Regions from separate parts of the Pseudomonas sp. GW821-FHT11D10 genome, predicted to be linked through region 1. Evidence: predicted binding sites of a transcription regulator. Region 1 holds the regulator's gene; each other region holds the start of a gene.
What was found. The regulator sigma-54, encoded in region 1, starts transcription at its own class of promoters, with help from an activator protein. The targets are predictions, from matches to a motif close to ANTGGCATNNANNTTGCTNT.
Positions count from the first base shown of each region.

Region 2: the regulator sigma-54 is predicted to act here: its motif matches at 2,133-2,152, upstream of AC1RT4_RS22360 (CmpA/NrtA family ABC transporter substrate-binding protein).
Region 3: the regulator sigma-54 is predicted to act here: its motif matches at 3,725-3,744, upstream of AC1RT4_RS22625 (circularly permuted type 2 ATP-grasp protein).

Region 1 is NZ_JBXARR010000007.1:207,190-214,707, reverse strand. Features, by position in the region: gene lptC (LPS export ABC transporter periplasmic protein LptC) at 1-129, shown strand, start outside; gene lptA (lipopolysaccharide transport periplasmic protein LptA) at 116-661, shown strand; gene lptB (LPS export ABC transporter ATP-binding protein) at 661-1,386, shown strand; gene AC1RT4_RS21150 (RNA polymerase factor sigma-54) at 1,572-3,065, shown strand; gene hpf (ribosome hibernation-promoting factor, HPF/YfiA family) at 3,139-3,447, shown strand; gene ptsN (PTS IIA-like nitrogen regulatory protein PtsN) at 3,459-3,923, shown strand; gene rapZ (RNase adapter RapZ) at 3,926-4,783, shown strand; gene AC1RT4_RS21130 (HPr family phosphocarrier protein) at 4,799-5,074, shown strand; gene AC1RT4_RS21125 (ZIP family metal transporter) at 5,114-6,007, opposite strand; gene AC1RT4_RS21120 (superoxide dismutase) at 6,038-6,649, opposite strand; gene AC1RT4_RS21115 (DUF2753 family protein) at 6,651-7,091, opposite strand; gene AC1RT4_RS21110 (class II fumarate hydratase) at 7,119-7,518, opposite strand, start outside.
Region 2 is NZ_JBXARR010000008.1:180,533-188,050, forward strand. Features, by position in the region: gene rlmKL (bifunctional 23S rRNA (guanine(2069)-N(7))-methyltransferase RlmK/23S rRNA (guanine(2445)-N(2))-methyltransferase RlmL) at 1-140, opposite strand, end outside; gene rmf (ribosome modulation factor) at 671-886, shown strand; gene AC1RT4_RS22355 (quinone-dependent dihydroorotate dehydrogenase) at 1,025-2,044, opposite strand; gene AC1RT4_RS22360 (CmpA/NrtA family ABC transporter substrate-binding protein) at 2,267-3,478, shown strand; gene AC1RT4_RS22365 (ANTAR domain-containing response regulator) at 3,494-4,069, shown strand; gene AC1RT4_RS22370 (nitrate/nitrite transporter) at 4,290-5,501, shown strand; gene AC1RT4_RS22375 (bifunctional protein-serine/threonine kinase/phosphatase) at 5,509-7,179, shown strand; gene nirB (nitrite reductase large subunit NirB) at 7,489-7,518, shown strand, end outside.
Region 3 is NZ_JBXARR010000008.1:240,638-248,155, forward strand. Features, by position in the region: gene AC1RT4_RS22610 (c-type cytochrome) at 1-498, shown strand, start outside; gene AC1RT4_RS22615 (transglutaminase family protein) at 513-1,322, opposite strand; gene AC1RT4_RS22620 (alpha-E domain-containing protein) at 1,319-2,269, opposite strand; gene AC1RT4_RS22625 (circularly permuted type 2 ATP-grasp protein) at 2,282-3,691, opposite strand; gene AC1RT4_RS22630 (ribonuclease E inhibitor RraB) at 4,169-4,516, opposite strand; gene AC1RT4_RS22635 (hypothetical protein) at 4,727-4,960, opposite strand; gene speE (polyamine aminopropyltransferase) at 5,117-5,992, opposite strand; gene AC1RT4_RS22645 (PLDc N-terminal domain-containing protein) at 6,127-6,318, opposite strand; gene AC1RT4_RS22650 (hypothetical protein) at 6,390-6,920, opposite strand; gene AC1RT4_RS22655 (ankyrin repeat domain-containing protein) at 7,011-7,518, opposite strand, start outside.

The DNA of each region.
Region 1 (7,518 bases):
CAGACCCAGCAACCCGTTAGAATCGACGGCGCTGGCGGTGTATCGACTGGCGTAGGAATGAAAGCGTATTTGAAGGAAAGCAGGATACACCTGCTATCGAACGTAAGAGGACAGTATGAGGCTCGTTAAAACCCTCCCTATTTTGCTCAGTCTGGGCGCAGCACTGGGAAGCGTGAGCGCCTGGGCTCTGCCGAACGATCAAGAGCAGCCAATCCGCATTCAGGCCGACGATGCCCAGCTGGACGACAAGAACGGCGTTGCCACTTATAAAGGCGACGTGATCATCACCCAGGGTTCGATGATCGTCAAAGGCAACACCGTGACCATGACCCGCGCGCCCAACGGCGACATCGACGTCGTGACTTCGGTGGGCAACCTCGCCTACTTCGAACAGTTGCAGACTGCCGGCGACGCGAAACCTGTCCAGGGCTACGGCGTGACCATTCAGTACCACGCGCAGCAGAACCGCGTTGTGCTGATCGACAAGGCCAAGGTCGTCGACAAGGACAACAACGTCACTCAAGGCGAAAAAATCGTCTATGACACGGTGAAGAAACTGGCCAGCGCCGGTCGAGCCACTGGCAGCAAGGTCACCGAAGCGCGTCCGCGCATCGACATGGTGATCCAGCCGAAGAAGAAAACCGACGAGAAAACCCAGTAATGGCAACTCTGAAAGCTCAGCACCTGGCCAAGGCCTATAAAAGCCGCCAGGTCGTGCGCGACGTCAGCCTGTCGATCGACAGCGGTCAGATCGTCGGCCTGCTCGGCCCGAACGGCGCCGGCAAGACCACCTGCTTCTACATGATCGTCGGCCTGGTCCAGGCCGATCAGGGTCGCGTGCTGATCGATGACCTGGACGTCAGCCACCAGCCGATGCACGGTCGCGCCAAGGCCGGCATCGGCTATCTGCCGCAAGAAGCGTCGATCTTCCGCAAACTGTCGGTAGCCGACAACATCATGGCCATCCTCGAAACCCGTCAGGAGCTCGACAAGGCCGGTCGTCGCAAGGAGCTGGAAAGCCTGCTGCAGGAATTCCACATCAGCCACATCCGCGACAACCTCGGCATGAGCCTGTCCGGTGGTGAGCGCCGCCGCGTTGAGATCGCCCGCGCACTGGCCACGGCACCGAAATTCATCCTGCTCGACGAACCGTTCGCCGGTGTCGACCCGATCTCGGTCGGCGACATCAAGCAGATCATCCATCACCTCAAGGCCAAGGGCATCGGCGTACTGATCACCGACCACAACGTCCGCGAGACACTGGATATCTGCGAAACCGCCTACATCGTCAACGACGGCCAGTTGATCGCCGAAGGCGACTCAGAAACCATCCTCGCCAACAATCTGGTGAAGGAAGTCTATCTGGGTCACGAGTTCCGTCTGTAAGCACGACGGCATTCGACAGCCGTCCGGGTGCTGTAACGTTGAAGCGCACTTTTATAGGCTTTTATTGTTACAGCGCTCTAGGCAAACACGACAGTTTCAGGCATATAATTTGCTTAAGTTTGGCGCTCCGGCGCCCTGTAGTGGATGGCGCATAGCGCCGGCGAATAAGGTGTTAAGCCCCTGCCATGAAACCATCGCTAGTCTTGAGAATGGGCCAGCAGCTGACGATGACACCGCAGCTGCAACAGGCCATCCGCCTGCTCCAATTGTCGACCCTGGATCTGCAACAGGAAATCCAGGAGGCTCTGGAATCCAATCCGATGCTCGAACGCCAGGAAGACGGCGACGACTTCGACAACTCCGATCCCATGGCCGACAACGCCGAACAGAAGCCCAACACCGAGATCCAGGAACCCTCCTATCAGGAGACCGCGCCGACAGTCGACAACCTCGAAGACGGCGAATGGAACGAGCGAATCCCCAACGAACTGCCCGTCGACACTGCCTGGGAAGACGTCTATCAGACCAGCGCCAGCAGCCTGCCAAGCAGCGATGATGACGAGTGGGACTTCACCACCCGCACCTCCGCCGGCGAGAGCCTGCAAAGCCACCTGCTTTGGCAGTTGAACCTGGCACCGATGTCCGACACCGATCGCCTGATCGCTGTGACCCTGATCGATTGCATCAACAATCAGGGCTACCTCGACGAAACCCTCGAAGAAATCCTCGACGCCTTTGATCCGGAACTCGACATCGAGCTGGACGAGATCGAAGCCGTCCTGCACCGCATTCAGCAGTTTGAACCCGCCGGCATCGGCGCACGCAACCTGGGCGAATGCCTGCTGCTGCAATTGCGCCAGCTGTCGGCCAAGACCCCTTGGCTGGCCGAGGCCAAGCGTCTGGTTACCGATTACATCGACCTGCTCGGCAGCCGCGACTACAGCCAGCTGATGCGCCGCATGAAGCTCAAGGAAGACGAGCTGCGCCAGGTCATCGAACTGGTGCAGAGCCTCAACCCCCGCCCCGGTTCGCAGATCGAATCCACCGAAGCCGAATACGTGGTACCTGACGTCATCGTACGCAAGGACAACGAGCGCTGGCTGGTCGAGCTGAACCAGGAATCGGTGCCACGCCTGCGAGTCAACGCCCAGTACGCCGGTTTCGTGCGCCGCGCCGACACCAGCGCCGACAACACCTTCATGCGCAACCAGTTGCAGGAAGCCCGCTGGTTCATCAAGAGCCTGCAGAGCCGCAACGAAACCCTGATGAAAGTGGCCACCCAGATCGTCGAGCATCAACGCGGCTTTCTGGAGTACGGCGACGAAGCCATGAAGCCGCTGGTGCTGCATGACATCGCTGAAGCGGTGGGCATGCACGAGTCGACGATTTCCCGGGTGACCACGCAAAAATTCATGCATACCCCACGGGGCATATATGAACTGAAATACTTTTTCTCCAGCCATGTGAGCACCTCCGAAGGCGGTGAATGCTCGTCCACGGCGATCCGCGCGATCATCAAGAAACTGGTTGCCGCGGAAAATCAGAAAAAGCCGTTGAGTGACAGCAAGATCGCTGGTTTACTGGAGGCACAAGGCATTCAGGTGGCTCGCCGCACCGTCGCCAAGTACCGCGAATCCCTCGGGATCGCGCCTTCGAGCGAACGCAAGCGGTTGATGTAAGCCACGTTACAGCGTTCCAGTGGCAGGCTCTTCGGCCTGCCGCTTTATGCACTGGCAACGAAGGAGAAGCTGTATGCAAGTCAACATCAGTGGACACCAACTGGAAGTTACCCAACCTCTCCGTGAGTACGTTGAGCAAAAGCTCAAGAGGCTTGAGGGACATTTCGACAAGATCACCAACGTGCAAGTCACGATGTGCGTCGAAAAGCTGAAGCAGAAAATCGAAGCCACGCTGCATATTCCCGGCAACGAGGTCGTCGCAAACGCGGAACATACCGATATGTACGCTGCGATCGACGCGCTGACCGACAAGCTTGATAAACAACTCAAAAAGCATAAGGAAAAGACCCAGAGCCTGCTTCAGGGCGCTACCGGTCGATAACCCCCACCCCCATGATCCGACTTGAAAGTATCCTGACCCCCGGCCGTTCCCTGGTGAACGTGCCGGGCGGCAGTAAAAAGAAAGCCCTCGAACAAATTGCCAACCTGATCGCCCGGGAAGTCCCGGATCTGGAGATGCAAGATGTCTTCGAGGCATTGATTGCCCGTGAAAAACTCGGCTCAACCGGTTTTGGCAACGGCATCGCCATTCCTCACTGCCGCCTCAAGGGCTGCGAAGCGCCGATCAGTGCGCTGATGCACCTTGATGCCCCTATCGATTTCGACGCTATCGACGGCGCGCCTGTGGACCTGCTGTTCGTCCTGCTGGTGCCGGAAGCCGCCACCGATGCGCACCTGGAGCTGTTACGCCAGATCGCCAGCATGCTCGACCGCAAGGACGTTCGCGACAGACTGCGCAGCGCGCCAAGCAACGAAGCCTTGTACCAGGTTGTACTGGAAGAACAGAACAGGCCGTAACCATGCGCTTGATCATTGTCAGTGGCCGTTCCGGCTCGGGTAAAAGTACCGCCCTGGATGTCCTTGAGGACAACGGTTACTACTGCATCGATAACCTGCCGGCAGGCCTTCTGCCGGAACTGGCCGAACGCGCCCTGATTCACACCGAGCTGGCGCAGCCACTGGTGGCGGTCTCGATCGATGCACGCAATCTGCCGAGCCATCTGACCCGATTTCCGGAATTGCTTGAAGACGCCCGTGCCAAGCATATTCAATGCGATGTCCTGTACCTGGATGCCGACGAAGAAACGCTGCTCAAGCGCTTCTCTGAAACTCGCCGCCGCCACCCACTGAGCAACGCCAATCGTTCGCTGGCAGAGGCCATTCAGGATGAAAGCGCCCTGCTCGGCCCCATTGCCGATCTCGCCGACCTGAAAATCAACACCACCAATCTCAACCTGTACCAGCTGCGCGATACCATCAAGCTGCGACTGCTGAACCAGCCGGAGCCGGGAACGGCGTTTCTGGTGGAGTCGTTCGGTTTCAAACGCGGCATGCCGGTGGATGCGGATCTGGTGTTCGATGTACGCTGCCTGCCGAACCCGTACTGGAAACCGGAGCTGCGCGCGCAATCCGGTCTCGATCAGCCGGTCGCCGAGTATCTGGCGGCGCAGCCTGAGGTCGAGGAGATGTACCAGGATATTTACACGTATCTGTACAAATGGTTGCCGCGCTTTGCGGCGAGCAACCGCGCTTACGTCACCATTGCCATCGGCTGCACCGGCGGGCATCACCGTTCCGTTTACCTGACCGAACGTCTTGGCCAGGCGCTGCAGAAGACCCTGAAGAACGTCCAGGTTCGCCACCGCGACCTCAGCTAAAGGATTCACACCGCGATGCCTGCTCGTGAAATCGAAATCATCAACAAGCTGGGCCTGCACGCCCGCGCATCGGCAAAATTCGTCGGAGTGGCGGGCCAGTTTCCCGATTGCACGATCAGAGTGGGCCGCACCCCGGAAACCACGGTTGACGGCAAAAGCATCATGGCGATGATGATGCTCGCAGCCGGAAAGGGCACCAAGATCCACCTGAGTACCGATGGCCACCAGGAACAGGAAGCCATGGACGCGCTGGTGACACTGATCAACAACTACTTCGACGAAGGTGGTTGAAAACGCTTGAAGCGAGGGAGCCAGCTCCCTCCTCCCGGCTCATCCCAACGCCGTATCCATCACCATCATCAGACAGAAGCCGATCAGCAATCCCAGGCTTGCCAGCTTCTCATGACCATTGCGTCGCGACTCCGGGATAACCTCGTGGGTCACCACCAGCAGCATCGCGCCTGCCGCCAAAGCCAACCCCAAGGGCAGCAACAACTCGGCAAGACTGACCAGCCACGCGCAGAGCAGCGCGAACACCGGTTCGACCAGACCTGACGCGGCACCAATCAAAAACGCCTTGACCCGCGGCATCCCGGCACCGGCCAGTACCAGCGCAATCACCAGCCCTTCCGGCACATCCTGCAAGGCAATGCCCATCGCCAGACTGTCTGCATCCGGCATTCCACCGCCAGCCGAGACACCGACCGCCATGCCTTCCGGGATGTTATGGGCAATGATGGCGAACACGAACAGCCAGATCCGTGGAGGAATCACCGGGTGCTCGACGGTGCCGATGAGCATTTCCGGCGAGGCCCCCGACACCCGGCGATCAACCAGATACAAGCCGAACGCCCCGAGCATGATGCCGAAACAGATCAGGCCACTGGCGCCCCACGGGCTCAGGCCCAGACTCTCGGCGGCGGCGATTCCCGGCACGATCAGCGAAAACGCGGTCGCCGCCAGCATCACACCGGCGCCAAAACCCAGCAGCGTATCGCCCAGCGCCTGGGGCATGTTGCGGATCACCAGCACCGGAACCGCGCCGAGTGCGGTGCCGAGGGCGCAGATCGCACCGCCCTGCAATGCCCGCGACAATCTCGGTTCCAGATTCAGCCATTCCAGTCCGTGGGCGACCAGCAAGGTCATGCCCGCCAACAGCAATAGCGATCCAATTGCGTAACGAAACATACGCCCACTTCCGATCGCCAGTGTTTCAGTGCCCATAGTCAGCCTTGGATTGTTTTTATAGGAGACTTAAACCAGCGCGGCCTGATAGCGCGCAGCGACTTCCGGCCAGTTGATCACGTTGTAGAACGCGCTGATGTATTCCGGCCGACGGTTCTGATAACGCAGGTAGTAAGCGTGCTCCCACACGTCGAGGCCGAGAATCGGCGTGTTGCCGTTCATCAGTGGGCTGTCCTGGTTACCGCTGCTCTCCACCACCAGTTTCTTTTCCGGGGTGACGCTGAGCCACGCCCAGCCACTGCCGAAGCGGGTCAGTGCGGCTTTGGTGAAGGCCTCTTTGAAACTGTCGAGGCCGCCCAGTTGCTCATCGATCGCCTTGGCCAGCGCGCCGTCCGGCTTACCGCCACCGCCGGGCACCATCACTTCCCAGAACAGCGAATGGTTGGCGTGACCGCCGCCCTGGTTGATCACCGCAGCACGCAGTTTTTCAGGCAGTTGCTGGACGCTGGCGACCAGTTTTTCCACCGGCCATTCCGCGAATTCGGTGCCCTCGACCGCAGCGTTCAGGTTGTTGATGTAGGTCTGGTGATGCTTTGTGTAGTGGATCTCCATGGTTTGCGCATCGATGTGCGGCTCCAGTGCGTCGTAGGCGTAAGGCAAGGCTGGCAGGGTAAAAGCCATTTCAATGGACTCCATGGTGATGTGGGGCAGGCGCGCGGCGCGCATTGCCGGTATCCGGGTGCAGCAAACGCTGGGTGCGAGGGTATTCGCCGTGTTCGCTGATGAAATTCAGTAGCTCGACGTAGGTTTTGCTGCTCTGGCGAAGGGCTGCTTCACGCAGCGCCGGGCGCAGGCGCTCGTCCTGCATGGTCTGCAACAGCCGTTGATGGATCGCGCACAGGTACTCGGCGCTCTCCTCCGGCTGATTCAGGCGCAGATGCAGATCGGCCAGGTTGTGGTGGGAGATGACGCAGGCCGCCACCGCTTCGTCGGCATCGGCCCAGCGCTCGAACAGCACTTGAGCCAGGGCCAGTGCTTGCAGATAAGCCTCGCGGGCGTCGATCAACTCGCCCAGCATGAAGCAGCGATTGGCCCGTTCGATCGTACGTTTCCAGTGCTCCATGATGAGCCTCCAAAGCGGTTGCGGTGTTTACACGCCGCCGGCGGTGAGTTTCTCGGGATTGAGCAACTCTTCCAGCTGGCTGCGCGACAGGTCGGTGTGTTCCAGCGCAACGTCGATCACCGGGCGACCCTGTTTGTAGGCCTGCTTGGCGATTTCGGCGGCCTTCTGGTAGCCGATGATCGGGTTGAGCGCGGTGACCAGAATCGGGTTGCGCGACAGCGCTTCCTTGAGCCGCGACTCGTTGACCTTGAAGCTGGCGATGGCCTTGTCACCCAGCAGACGACTCGAGTTGGCCAGCAACTCGATGCTGCTCAGCAGGTTCTGAGCGATGATCGGCAGCATCACGTTCAGCTCGAAGTTGCCCGACTGACCGGCGATGGTGATCACCGAGTCATTGCCAATCACTTGCGCGGCGACCATAGCGGTA
Region 2 (7,518 bases), on a different contig from region 1:
GCGGTTTCCATGGTCGCCATGCCACGCACGGCGGAGGTGTGTTCGCGGGCCTCTTCAAGGCCAAGCCCGACGGCTTCCTCGATGAGCAGGCCTTCAAGGCCTTTGGGGCAAGTGAGGAAGAGTTCGAAACGGTCGGACATGGTTTTTCCAGAGCCTTTGGCTAATGAACCGGCAACGCATTGCCGATCCGGTTTTCAATCAGGCGCTTTTCTACAAGAGCGCCCGCGTGGCACGAAGGTGTGCCGTTCCATCCCCGCTGCTCGGGTTAAAAGAGCTTAGATGCCGGGACAGATAAAAAAGTTGAAGCAACAAAATGACTCAAAGCAACCCTTCGTCGAATAGTACCCCAGCGCAAACGTGGGTCATTCTCACTAAAGGATTAACCTCATCATCCAGCGCGGGGCCGATCATACCGGGGTTTGGCCAATGAACACTGGATAAATACGCGGTTACTTATGGCCATAGCATCTTTTTCGTTACGTCCTTATGACAAAACGGTCATTCCATCGATGTGACTCATTGGTTAGAACTGGACACAGGTTGACGTCGCAACGGCGTCAACACCTTGGCTCGCCACGCCGGCAGCGAGCCGCCAACGGCAGAGTTTTTCTGCCAGACCTCAATTGAGGTCGACGCGACAAAAACAGTCAACAAGTGAGGGAAACACCCTATGAGAAGACTTAAGCGTGATCCGTTGGAAAGAGCATTTTTGCGCGGATATCAATATGGCGTTGGTGGAAAATCCCGTGAGCTTTGCCCATTTACTCTACCGTCGGTACGTCAAGCCTGGATCAACGGCTGGCGAGAAGGACGCGGCGACAACTGGGACGGTATGACCGGCACTGCGGGAATCCACAGACTCAACGAACTTCACGCCGTCGGCTGACACAGGGCACTTATTCCGACACGACAATCTGATTTCGCAACAACCTGATCACCATGCACGTCCTTCCCGGACGGCGGGCTACGGCCCAGGGGCTCCTTCGAGGAGCCCTTTTTTATGCCTGCCTTTTATGTCCGCCGATCAGCGCTTGGCGGCGATCGCATCCACGGACTCGCGAATCAGCGCCGGGCCCTTATAGATGAAGCCGGAATAGATCTGCACCAGGCTCGCGCCGGCAGCGATCTTCTCGGCCGCATGCTTGCCTTCGGTGATGCCGCCCGCCGCGATGATCGGCAGCTTGCCACCCAGCTCGGACGCCAGCACTTTCACGGTGTGGGTGCTCTTCTCACGCACCGGCGCGCCGGACAGACCGCCCGCCTCGTCACCGTGTTCCATGCCTTCGACGCCCACGCGGCTGAGGGTGGTGTTGGTGGCAATCACCGCGTCCATCCCGGTTTCGATCAGCGCCTGGGCGACTTGCGCGGTTTCTTCGTCGGTCATGTCCGGCGCGATCTTGATCGCCAGCGGTACATGTTTGCCGTGGCGCAGGGCCAGTTCGGCGCGGCGCGTGGCCAGGTCGGCCAGCAATTGCTTGAGCGAATCACCGAATTGCAGGCTGCGCAGGCCCGGGGTGTTCGGCGAACTGACGTTGACCGTGACGTAACTGGCGTGGGCGTAGACCTTGTCCAGGCAGATCAGGTAGTCATCCACCGCGCGCTCGACCGGGGTGTCGAAGTTCTTGCCGATGTTGATCCCCAGCACGCCCTTGTACTTGGCCGCCGCCACCCGCGCCAGCAGGTTATCCACACCGAGGTTGTTGAAACCCATGCGGTTGATGATCGCCTCGGCTTCCGGCAGGCGGAAGATCCGTGGTTTCGGGTTGCCCGGCTGCGGGCGCGGGGTCACGGTACCGATTTCGACAAAACCGAAACCCAGCTGCGCGAAGCCGTCGATGGCCGCGCCGTTCTTGTCCAGACCGGCCGCCAGACCCACAGGGTTCGGGAACTCCAGACCCATGACATTCACCGGCAGCGACGCCGGGGCCTTGCACAGCAAGCCGTTGAGGCCCAAACGCCCGCCCGCGCCGATCAGATCCAGCGAGAGATCGTGGGAGGTTTCCGGGGAAAGTTTGAACAACAGCTGACGGGCCAGGGTGTACATGGGCGGCTATGACTCGGGCGGCGAAAAGAGGCGGCGATTATAGCCGGGCATCGCCCCGCCGCGCGAGGCGCACGGGTAAATCCGTGCGCATGGCATATGCCTTGCACCTTCCTCGGTATCAGCCCGCAGGCCAATGGTGGCGTGCAGGCAAGGACAATGGCGTCGTCTCTCGGTTTTGCGCGGGCAAAGCCTGGGACGACGTTTTTTTTGAGGGTGGCTTTCATGACTCAAACCTCCGCCGGGCCGTTGGCCTGGGTCAACGGCAGCGATGCCCCGGAAAAAAGCGCGATCAACCTGGGCTTCATGGCCCTGAGCGACTGCGCTTCGCTGGTGGTCGCCGCCACTCAAGGCTTTGCTCAGCCTTACGGCCTGACCCTGAACCTCAAGCGCCAGAGCTCCTGGGCCAATCTGCGGGACAATCTGGTCAGCGGCGAACTCGATGCCGCCCACAGCCTTTACGGCCTGATCTACGCGGTACACCTGGGCATCGGCGGCGTCGCGCCGACCGACATGGCGGTGCTGATGGGCCTGAACCAGAACGGCCAGAGCCTCAACCTGTCCCACGGTTTGCAGGGCCTGGGCGTGACCGGTCCTGAAGCGCTGCACCACCATGTGCACCAAACCCGCGCAAAACTGACCTTCGCCCAGACCTTCCCGACCGGCACCCATGCCATGTGGCTGTATTACTGGCTGGCGAGCCAGGGCATTCACCCGTTGCAGGATGTCGACAGCGTGGTGGTGCCACCGCCACAAATGGTCGCGCACTTGCAGGCCGGACGCATCGATGGCCTCTGCGTTGGCGAGCCGTGGGCCGCCAGCGCGGTGCAGCAGAATCTCGGTTTCACGCTGGCCACCAGCCAGACCATCTGGCCCGATCACCCGGAAAAAGTCCTCGGCTGCACCCGCGCCTTCGTCGAGCAATACCCCAACACCGCCCGCGCGCTGGTGATGGCGATCCTCGAAGCCAGCCGTTTCATCGAAGAAAGCCCTGAAAACCGCCGTAGCACCGCGCAGTTGCTGAGCGCCGCGGAATACCTCGACGCTCCGGTGTCCTGCATCGAACCGCGCTTTCTCGGCGACTACGACGATGGGCTGGGCAATCGCTGGCAGGACCCGCACGCTTTGCGCTTTCACGGCGATGGCGCGGTGAATCTGCCGTACCTGTCGGATGGCATGTGGTTCATGACCCAGTTTCGCCGTTGGGGTTTGCTGCGCGATGACCCGGATTACCTCGCCGTCGCCCGCAATGTGCAACAACTGGCGCTGTACCGCGACGCGGCCAACGCAGTCGGCGTGCCGGTCGGCACCGAAGACCTGCGCAGCAGCCAGTTGATCGACGGCAAAATCTGGGACGGCAGCGACCCGGCCGCCTATGCCCGAAGCTTCAAGCTCCACGCGCTGAGCGACAGCGCGCCCCTTCTCGCCCAGCGCTGACAGGAGATCGCGAATATGTTGCGCATTCTGCTGATCAACGACACCGCGAAAAAAGTCGGACGCCTGAAAGCCGCGCTGACCGAGGCCGGTTTCGAGGTGATCGACGAGTCGGGCCTGACCATCGACCTGCCGGCGCGCGTCGAAACGGTGCGTCCGGACGTGATCCTGATCGATACCGAGTCACCGAGCCGCGATGTGATGGAGCAAGTGGTGCTGGTCAGCCGCGACCAGCCCCGGCCGATCGTGATGTTTACCGACGAACATGACCCCGGCGTGATGCGTCAGGCGATCAAGTCCGGGGTCAGTGCCTACATCGTTGAGGGCATTCACGCACAACGCTTGCAGCCGATTCTCGACGTGGCCATGGCCCGCTTCGAAAGCGACCAAGCCTTGCGCGCCCAGCTACAGGCCCGCGACCAGCAACTGGCCGAGCGCAAGCGCATCGAACTGGCCAAGGGCCTGTTGATGAAAATGAAGGACTGCAATGAAGAAGAGGCCTACACCCTGATGCGCCGCCAGGCCATGAGCCGCCAGCAGAAACTGATTCAGGTGGCGGAACAGATCATTGCGATGAGCGAGTTGCTTGGCTGAACTGGCACAAATCTCGCTAAGCAATCCCCACAGGTAACCAACGGCGGTTGCCCCACCTACGACAAAGACGTCGCTCACCTTCTTCGCCCCTTTCGGCGGTCCGGGTAGCGGCGTTTTTGCGTTTTGGCCCCACAGCCCGGGGCCGGTGGTGCGGCCGTGGCGGCGCCCCACTGTGCTGGTTCTGACTCCTTCTCGAGATTCTCTACAGCTGAGGTGCGCGATGAATAAAAGCTTCTGGAAATCCGGCCACACCCCGACCCTGTTCGCGGCCTTCCTGTATTTCGACCTGAGCTTCATGGTCTGGTACCTGCTCGGCCCGCTGGCGGTGCAGATTGCCGCCGACCTGCACCTGACCACCCAACAGCGCGGCCTCGTGGTGGCGACGCCGATTCTGGCCGGCGCGGTGCTGCGCTTTGCGATGGGCATGCTCGCCGATCGCCTGTCGCCGAAAACCGCCGGGCTGATCGGCCAGGTGATCGTGATCTGTGCGCTGTTCGGTGCCTGGAAACTCGGCATTCACAGCTACGAACAAGCATTGTTGCTCGGCCTGTTCCTCGGCATGGCCGGCGCTTCGTTCGCCGTGGCCCTGCCGCTGGCGTCGCAATGGTATCCGCCGGAGCATCAGGGCAAGGCGATGGGCATCGCCGGGGCCGGCAACTCCGGGACCGTGTTCGCGGCACTGATCGCCCCGGTACTCGCGGCGTCGTTCGGCTGGAGCAACGTGTTCGGTTTCGCCCTGATTCCGCTGATCCTGACGCTGGTGCTGTTTGCCTGGCTGGCGAAAAACGCGCCGGAGCGGCCGAAAGCCAAATCCATGGCCGACTACTTCAAGGCGCTGGGTGATCGCGACAGCTGGTGGTTCATGTTTTTCTACAGCGTCACCTTCGGCGGCTTCATCGGCCTGGCCAGCGCCCTGCCCGGCTACTTCAACGATCAATACGGCCTGAGCCCGGTGACCGCCGGTTATTACACCGCGGCCTGCGTGTTCGGCGGCAGCCTGATGCGTCCCCTCGGTGGCGCACTGGCTGACCGTTTCGGCGGTATCCGTACGCTCTTGGCGATGTACACAGTCGCAGCAGTCTGCATCGCGGCCGTCGGCTTCAACCTGCCAAGTTCCTACGCGGCGCTGGCACTTTTCGTCTGCACCATGCTCGGTCTCGGCGCAGGTAACGGCGCGGTGTTCCAACTGGTGCCTCAGCGTTTTCGCCGCGAAATCGGTGTGATGACTGGCCTGATCGGCATGGCCGGCGGCATCGGCGGTTTCGCTCTGGCAGCAGGCATGGGCGCGATCAAACAGAGCACCGGCAGCTATCAACTGGCGCTGTGGTTGTTCGCCAGCCTGGGTGTGCTGGCGTGGTTCGGTCTGCACGGGGTCAAACGTCGCTGGAGAACCACCTGGGGTTCGGCGGCCGTGACTGCTGCCCGGGTCTGAGGCCTGCATGGCCCTGCAACTGAGCTTCGCTGAAGCCAGCGCCACCGGCCCCCGCGCGGAAAACCAGGACGCCTTGCGCCTGGTGACCCCGGCCCCGGCGCTGGCGGCCAGCAAAGGTTTTCTGTTTGCCATCGCCGACGGCGTCAGCCAGTGCGCCGATGGCGGGCTGGCTGCGCGTTCGACCTTGCAGGCGCTGGCGCTGGACTACTACGCCACCCCGGAAACCTGGAGCGTGGCCCAGGCCCTTGATCGTCTGCTGCTCGCACAAAACCGCTGGTTGCAGGCCAACGGTGGCGGACAGCCGCTGCTCACTACGGTCAGTGCGCTGGTCATGCGCGGCCGGCGGTTTACCCTGGCGCACGTCGGTGATTGCCGGGTCTATCGCTGGCACGCCGAGAACTTACAGCGGATCAGCGAGGATCACGTCTGGGATCAACCGGGCATGCAGCATGTGCTCAAGCGCGCACTGGGGCTGGATCAGCATCTGGTGCTGGACTTTCTCGATGGTGAACTGCGTGACGGCGAATGTTTTGTACTGCTCAGCGATGGCGTGTGGGCGGCGCTTGGTGATACCGCCATCTCCGGAATCCTGCGCGATCAGCCGGATTTGCACAGTGCCGCGCAAACGTTGGTGAACGCCGCGCACCTGGCCGGCAGTCAGGACAATGCCAGTGCGCTATTGGTGCGGGTGGATGCTGTTGGCGAGGCCAGCCTTGGCGATGCGCTGATTCATTTGCAGCAGTGGCCGCTGCCCCCGTCGCTGAAACCGGATCAGGTCTTTGAAGGCTGGCGGGTTCATGAGGTTATAAGTCGCAGCCAGCAATCATTGCTGTATCGCGTGCTCGATGGTCAGGGCCAGGCGTGGCTGTTGAAGACGTTGCCTGCACAATTGGCAGACGATGCCCAGGCCGGTCAGGCCTTGCTGGCGGAGGAATGGTTTCTCAAACGCGTCGCCGGGCGGCATTTCCCTGAAGTCCATAGCGCTGGCCAGCGTCAGCATTTGTACTACGTGATGCGTGAATATTCGGGGACGACCCTGGCTCATCTGTTCGAACAAAGCGGTCCGCTGCCACTGGCTCAGTGGCAGGATCTGGCCGAACGCCTGCTGCGGGCGGTCGGCCTGTTGCATCGACGGCAGATCCTGCACCGCGACATCAAACCGGAAAACCTGCACCTGGGAGACGACGGCGAGTTGCGCCTGCTGGATTTCGGTCTGGCGTATTGCCCCGGCCTGTCGCAAGACGCACCGTCGACCTTGCCCGGAACCCCGAGCTTCATAGCGCCGGAAGCCTTTCAAAGTGCAGTACCCAGCGCACAACAGGATCTGTATGCGGTGGGCGTGACCTTGTATTTCCTGCTCACCGGGCATTTTCCCTACGGCGAGATCGAAGCCTTCCAGCGTCCGCGTTTCGGGGCGCCGGTGAGTGCCGGGCGTTATCGCCCGGATCTGCCGGAGTGGCTGGCGCAGTGTCTGGAACGCGGTGTGGCGGCCGATCCTTTGCAACGCTATGAAACCGCCGAGGAATGGCTGCTGACGCTGGAGCAAGGTGAGCGCCGAAGCTTGAATGTACGCCCTCGCCCCTTGCTGGAACGTGAGCCGCTGAAGGTCTGGCGAACACTGGCGTTACTGGCACTGCTGGGCAATCTGGTGCTGCTGTTTCTGTTGTTTCATGGCTGATGCGGCGCTCCATTAACGGGCGTGCCGCTTCCATTCAGTGCAAAAACCACACTGAGCATCTGGCCAATTCCAGCGTTACCCCAGTGAATTCGCGGCTCATCACGACTTGGCACAACCACTGCATTAACGTTTTCAACTGACATAAAGCCCGACCTTCAACGACGAAGGCCAGGCTTCCCGAGAGAACGGGACAAGGACAAAGGCGTCCTCGCTAGGTAACTGGCGGGACGCCTTTTTTGTTTGCGCCATTTTTGTCGAGCAAGGCCTGACTGCCCACAAGAGGCAAGCCCGATGCTCCCGGAGAACCTGATGAAAAAACTCAAACTGGTGATGATCGGT
Region 3 (7,518 bases), on a different contig from region 1:
GCCATCGAGGATCCGGCGCAGCCCTGGCCGCCGCTGTCGGAAGGCAAGCACAGCGCCGGGCCGTTTTATCTGGTGTGGACCGATCCACAGGCCGGCAATATCAGCCCGGAACAATGGCCGTTCGAAGTGGCGAGCATCAAGCGCATGGCGCCAGTGGCCGAGCGCTTCCCTGCTCTGCTGCCGGATCCTGCGTTGAAGGGCGATGACCCGGTGAATCAGGGTTTTGCGCTGTTCCAGAAAAACTGCCTGGCCTGCCATCGCCTGAATGGCGCGGGGGATGCGCAGTTCGGGCCGGACCTGAACATTCCGTACAACCCGACCGAGTACTTCGGCGCGGACTTCCTCAAGCGCTATATCCGCGATCCGCAGAGTCTGCGTCAGTGGCCGCAAGCGAAGATGCCAGGGTTTTCCGCCGAAGTGTTGCCGGATGCGGATCTGCATAAGCTGATCGGGTATTTGCAGCACATGGCCGGGCGCAAGGTTGCGCCGGCCAAGTAATCCAATTACGCCGCTTACTGCTGCTGAACCGAGATGATTGGCGCTGGTGTCGGCGACACCAGCACTTTCGCGTGCATCTGCTCTGACCCGCCGCCCCGGCGCATCCCGCGCACCGGGCAGGCATCCAGATAATCCAGACCCACCGCCAGTTTCAGGTGCCGCTCCGGCCGAGCCAGTTCATTGGTCACGTCAAAGCTGTACCAGGCGTCATCGATCCAAGCTTCGGCCCAGGCGTGACTGGCCAGATGCTCGCAATCCTCACTGTACAGATAACCCGACACATATCGCGATGGCACCCCAAGGCTGCGCGCGCAGGCGAGAAACGCGTGGGCGTGATCCTGGCAAACACCCGCCCGCCCGGCAAACGCTTCGGCGGCGCTGGTGTCGACTTCGGTGGCGCCCGGCTTATAGGTCATGTGCTGGTTCAGCCCATGCATCAGGTCGATCAGTGCATTGCGGTCGCGTCGTTGTTTGCAGGACTTCTCGGCAAACGCCCGCAGTGCCTCGTCAGCCTCGGTGAGCCGGGTGAAACGCAGGAACGGCAGCGCCGACTGACTCTCGTGCTCGGCTTCGCGCAACTCATCGATATCCACCTGTCCCCGGGCGCCGATGATGATCGCTTCGTGGGGTTCGTCCATGGTCAGCACGTGCAGGATGTTGCCGAACGGATCGAGCTGGGCGCGCACCGGGCGCGGCAGGTCGAGCTGCCAGCTCAGCACGTGCTGACGCTCGCTGTCGTGGGGTGTCAGGCGCAGGTACTGGATGCTCGCGCGCACCTGATCTTCGTAGTGATAGGTGGTCTCGTGGCTGATGGAAAGTCTCATGCGGCCTCCAGGTAGGAACTGTGAATGGCGTTGCCCAGCTGGCGCACCAGCGGGATGAATTCGGTGAGCCAGGCGTGCAGCCCTTCCTCGAGAATTTCTTGAATGCCGGTGTAGCGCAGACGCGCGTCCATTTCCGCCGCCAGTCGTTGTGCAGGACGACCGTTGGCCCCCGGCAGTTGCGCGAGAATCTGGTCGATTTCTTCGGTGCAGGCCCGCAGCGAACGCGGCACGTCGGCGCGCAACAACAGCAGCTCGGCCACATGCCGGGCGCCCGGGGCATCGCGATAGATCTCGGTGTAGGCCTCGAACGATGACAAGGCCCGCAACAGCGCACTCCACTGGTAATAGGCATGCGCGGTGCCGTCGCTGACCGCTTCGGCCTGATCGCCGGCCATTTCGTAGCGGGCATCGAGCAGGCGCAACGTGTTGTCAGCGCGTTCGATAAACGTACCCAGGCGAATAAAACGAAACGCATCGTTGCGCATGATGGTGCCGTAGGACGCGCCCCGAAACAGGTGCGAACGCTCCTTGATCCACTCGCAGAAACGGCTCATGCCATAACGGCTGAGGCCCTGATTGGCGATCCCGCGGATCTCCAGCCAGGTGGCGTTGATGTTCTCCCACATGTCGGCAGTAATTCGCCCCCGCACCGCATGAGCACTGGCTCGCGCCGCGCCGAGGCAGCTATAGATGCTCGCCGGATTCGCCGCATCGAGGGCGAAGAAGTGCAGCAAGCGCTCGGCATGCAACTCGCCGTGGCGTTCCAGGTAATCGTCCAGCGTACCGGTGATCAGCAGCGGCATCGCCAGTTCGTGCAGACCGTCGCCACGGCCGTCCTGCGGCATCAGCGACAGCGAATAACTGACATCGAGCATCCGTGCGAGGTTTTCCGCCCGCTCCAGGTAACGCGACATCCAGTACAGATCCGAGGCAGTTCTACTTAACATGGCAGGCTTCCTTCAATCCTCGACCACCCAGGTGTCCTTGGTTCCGCCGCCCTGGGATGAATTCACCACCAGAGAGCCTTCACGCAGGGCGACACGGGTCAAACCGCCGGGTACGACCCGGGTTTCGCGGCCGGACAATACGAACGGGCGCAGGTCGATATGGCGCGGCGCAATGCCGTTTTCGACAAAGGTCGGACAGGTCGACAGCGACAGCGTCGGTTGCGCGATATACGCGTGGGGCTTGGCCTTGATCCGCTCGCGGAAGGCATCGATTTCCGCGGTCGTCGCTGCCGGCCCCACGAGCATTCCGTAACCGCCGGAGCCCTGGGTTTCCTTGACCACCAGATCCGGAAGATTGGCCAGGACATGGGAAAGTTCAGACGGATTGCGGCATTGCCAGGTCGGCACGTTCTTCAGGATCGGCTCTTCGTCGAGGTAGAAACGGATCATCTCGGTGACAAACGGATACACCGATTTGTCGTCGGCCACGCCGGTGCCGATGGCATTGGCCAGCACCACGTTGCCGGAGCGATACGACGACAGCAGCCCCGGCACGCCGAGCATCGAATCCGGGCGGAAGGCCAGTGGATCGAGGAATGCGTCGTCGAGCCGGCGGTAGATCACGTCCACCGCTTTCGGCCCGTCGGTGGTGCGCATGAAGACTTTGTCGTCGCGCACGAACAGGTCCGCGCCCTCCACCAGCTCCACGCCCATTTCCCGGGCCAGGAACGCATGCTCGAAAAACGCGCTGTTGAACCGTCCCGGTGTCAGCACCACGACACTCGGGTCGTCGATCGGGCTTGAGCTTTTCAGGGTGTCGAGCAACAGGTTCGGGTAATGGTCGATCGGGGCGATGCGCTGGGCCGCGAACAGCTCGGGGAACAGGCGCATCATCATCTTGCGGTCTTCGAGCATGTAGCTCACGCCGCTCGGCGTGCGCAGGTTGTCCTCGAGCACGTAATACGTGCCGTCGCCGTCGCGCACCAGATCGACGCCGGAGATGTGCGAATAGATATCGCGGTGCAGATCCAGCCCCTGCATCGCCAACTGGTATTGCTCGTTGGCCAGCACCTGTTCGGCGGGAATGATCCCGGCCTTGATGATGCGCTGCTCGTGGTAAAGGTCGGCGAGGAACATGTTCAACGCCTTGACCCGCTGGATGCAGCCGCGCTCGACGATCCGCCACTCGCTGGCGGGAATGCTGCGCGGGATGGTGTCGAAGGGAATCAGGCGTTCTGTCCCTTGCTCGTCCCCGTAGAGCGTGAAAGTGATCCCGGCACGATGGAACAGCAGATCGGCCTCGCGTCGCCGCTGGGCCAGCAGTTCGTCAGGCGTTTCGGCCAGCCAGCGGGCAAACTCCCGGTAATGCGGGCGGACCTGGCCGCCGGCATCGTACATTTCATCAAAATAGGTGCGGATCATGCCGTACTCCTTGTCACCCCGGACATACAGGCCTTCGCAAGGCCCGTGCCATCGGCATAAACGCTTTGATTTCAATCGGTTGGATAATCACGCCACACGCACCGCACCATTCCTGTGCGGCAAATGCCCCAACCTGATCGCCCCCGCTTCATTGCGACGCAGTCCCGTCGCCTATCACCAGCATAGTCAGAGTTGATTTCACTGCCCGCCGACGGCTGCGGATAATCCGCGCATCCGCTGCAAAAACGTCGCTGACGAAGTCCGCAGCTCCACTTATCCGGCTTGCCTCGGCAGCCTTCCCGGCCGTAACCCTGACCGGTTTCCTCTCCTTCCGGTCTTCCCTTTCAGCCACCTTTTCAGGTGGCTTTTTTTTGCGCCGGTTTCTTGTTTCAGGGTTTTGCCATGCGCTTTCGGGGCGGCAGAAACGACAACGGCCGACCCGAAGGTCAGCCGTAGCTCGACGTGTTGCGAGAGTGATCAGTTCAAACGGTGCCGGTTGCGGATCTCCTGTTTCACGCCCCAGCCTTCGATGATGCCGCCCAAGGGCTCGACCACCGCCGAAAAGCCCTGCTCGAAATCGCCAATGTCGTCGTAGGTTGCGTACATCACCTTGCTCAATTCCAGAGACCAGGCGCCGTCGTCGCGCGCACTGACCTGGGCATTGATGGATTCACCGCGAAATTTGCCTGCCGCCCTGCGCGCCCGCTCCTCGTCCGGGAAAATGGCGTAGAACTCGATGGGATGGAATCGGGAAAAATCGAAACCGCCTTCTTTCATGCGGCGCAGCACGCTGCTGCTGATGTCTTCTTGATAGGCTGTGCTCATGAATCGTCCCCCTCGCATAGATGGATAGACTTTCCGTATTCCCTGCACTGGCCCACAGGGCCCGGGTGCTTACGGCAACCGCGTTGCCGGCGGGAAACAAGCATGTAGCTGACAAGACCAGACCTTAGCGATCCGTTCGCTGATCTCGCTTGCAGAGTAGCCCCAAGATAGAGCCGCTGCCAAGGCCTGGTAAGCAATGTAAAGGAAGATTCAGATTGGGGTGATGCTGCGGATTTCGATGCTGTTCTGGGTTTTCAGGCTTTTTACGCCGGCATCGGCGGTGCGCCCTTCCAGATCGTTCAGGTCAAGCTCGGCGGCGACCGGCAGCAATCGTTCCTTGATGAGGCGGGCTGCCCGTTCATGACTGGGGCATTCCTCGCACTCGAAGACTTCGTCGATCGTTTCACCATGATCGTCCACGAAAGTGACTTTCCACTTTGACATCGGAGCCTCCTCGATCAAACCCGCAAATGGGCTTACACCTATCTCGACTTTTGTCAGGATTGATCGTTCAAAAGGTTTACACCGATGCAACATGAAAAAAGCCGAGGCCGGCGTGTTTTCGCACACCGGCCTCGGCTTTTTCTGACCCGCGAACGATCAGTCGTTGCTTGGCTTGTTCACCGCTTGCAGCACGTATTGCGGCAAGGCGAAAGCACCGATGTGGATTTCCGAGTTGTAGTAGCGAGTGACGATGCCGCTGCCGATGAAGCGCTGTTGCAGCACTTCGCGGCTCAGCTTGCGGTAGGCCGGGTTGGTCGAGCCCCAGGCGAAGGTCATCGAACCGCCGATGTAGGTCGGTACGGCCGCCTGATAGAAGTGCCAGTCCGGGAACAGGCTGCGCAGGCGGCCGGCGGTGGTTTTCACTTCTTCGATCTGCATGAACGGCGTGCCGTTCTGGGTCACGAGGATGCCGCCCTCGTTCAGGCAGCGGTGGCAGGCCTGGTAGAAGTTTTCCGAGAACAGCACTTCGCCCGGGCCGATCGGGTCGGTGGAGTCGGAAATGATCACGTCGAACTTTTCAGTGGTGGTGGCGACGAAACGCATGCCGTCGTCGATCACCAGGTTCAGGCGTGGATCGTCGTAGGCGCCCTTGGAGTGGTTCGGCAGGAACTCCTTGCACATGTCGACCACGGTGCCGTCGATCTCGACCATGGTGATGTGTTCGACGCTGGCGTGTTTGGTCACTTCGCGCAGCATGCCGCCGTCGCCGCCGCCGATGATCAGCACGCGCTTGGCGGTGCCGTGGGCGAGGATCGGCACGTGGGTGAGCATTTCGTGGTAGATGAATTCATCGGCTTCAGTGGTCTGGATCACGCCGTCCAGCGCCATCACCCGGCCCATGCGCGGGTTCTGGAAGATCACCAGGTGCTGGTGTTCGGTGCGCACTTCGTGCAGCAGTTTTTCCATGCGAAAACGCTGGCCGTAGCCTTCGTAGAGGGTTTCCAGGTATTCGCTGGTCTTGGTGACGGTCATGGTGAAGTGCTCCGATGAATGCGCGGGCGCCAATCGTCAGGTTCGATTGCCCGGGAAAGGCGCGCATTCTACGTTGCCGAAGATGACAGGTCGAACCTCAGTTCATCGGCCCGACCCAATCAGGCTGCGAACGGTCAGATCCGCACACTGCCCCGCGGTCCGGCAATCGCCCAGATGATCAGGCCCAGCACCGGCAGGAGGATGATCAACAGCACCCAGAGGATTTTCATCCCGGTCTCGGCGCCGCTTTTCAGCACATTGATGATCGCCCAGATGTCGAGCGCAAGAATGATCAGGCCGACCAGGCCGTTGAACGTGGAACCCATGGTGTCGCTCCAGAATAGTGGCATGCACTTTTAGGATAGACGGTCACGCACAGGGTTCCCTTTTATTGCGTTCAGACGTGAACGGCGACCTTCAGGGCTTCCAGCGACGGCGCGGCGGCAATGCCGACTTCGGCACACAGTTCCAGCACGCGCGGTACGTCGTTGCCGTAGACCAGTACCACTTGCAGCTCGTCGTCGAGCAGCTGACTGAAGTTCATCAGCGTGTAACCGCCGTTTTCCTTGTTCAGGCTGCTCATCTGCACCTGGATGCGGTTGAGCGCGGTCAGCGCTTCGGTCTTGGCCAGTTGCTTGGGCTTGAGGTTGAAGTCGACGCCCGGGCCGAACGAGGCAACGATCTGCGCGAACAGGTCGGCGTAAGTATCCGCCTGGAACAGCACGGTCTCCGGCAGGCTGCCGACCACGACCCACTCGCCCAGCGGAATCGGGAAAGTGTCGTCGTAGTTGATGTCCGGGTTGGCGGTCAGAAAAGCGTCGGCATCGGCGTAGGCCTGCGCCGCTTCGTCAGCGACCTTCAGGATCTCGTCTTCGCCCATGCAGCCGGAGCTGATTTTGCTGATGAGTTCGGCGAGTGCGGCTTTCATGGGGGCGGATCCTGTGGCGAAGGGAATTTTGAGGGCGCGAAGGATAGCGCATTCTCGCCTTCGCCACAGAGCGGGTTCCGGCCAGCGGCGTTAGCCCAGCAGTTTTTCCAGCTGCGCGGTGGTGTCCACGGCGCCCATGGTGCGGGCTGCGTCCAGCGCGGTGATGCCGTTGGCATCCTTGGCTTTCGGATCGGCGCCCTGGTCGATCAGGAAGTCGACGATTTCAACGCGGTTGAACATCGCCGCCATCATCAACGCCGTGCGGCCGTCGAAGGAGGCGCCTTCGATCTGCGCCCCACCGGCGACCAATGCCTTGACCACGGCCAGATCACCCTTGAACGCCGCGCCGGCAATCGGGCTCTGGCCGTTGCCGTTGCGTTGTTCCGGGTCGGCCTTGTGCTTGAGCAGCACTTGCACCGCGTCAACGTGACCGTAATAACTGGCGAGCATCAGCAGGGTGTCGCCCTTGCTGTTGGTCAGGTTCACCGGCAGACCGGCAGTGATCAGGCGATCCAGCATCACCGCATCGCCCTCGCGCGCCTTGTTGAATACCTGCTCGGTGAATTCGGCAGCTTCTTCGGGGGTCATCTGGCGGCTT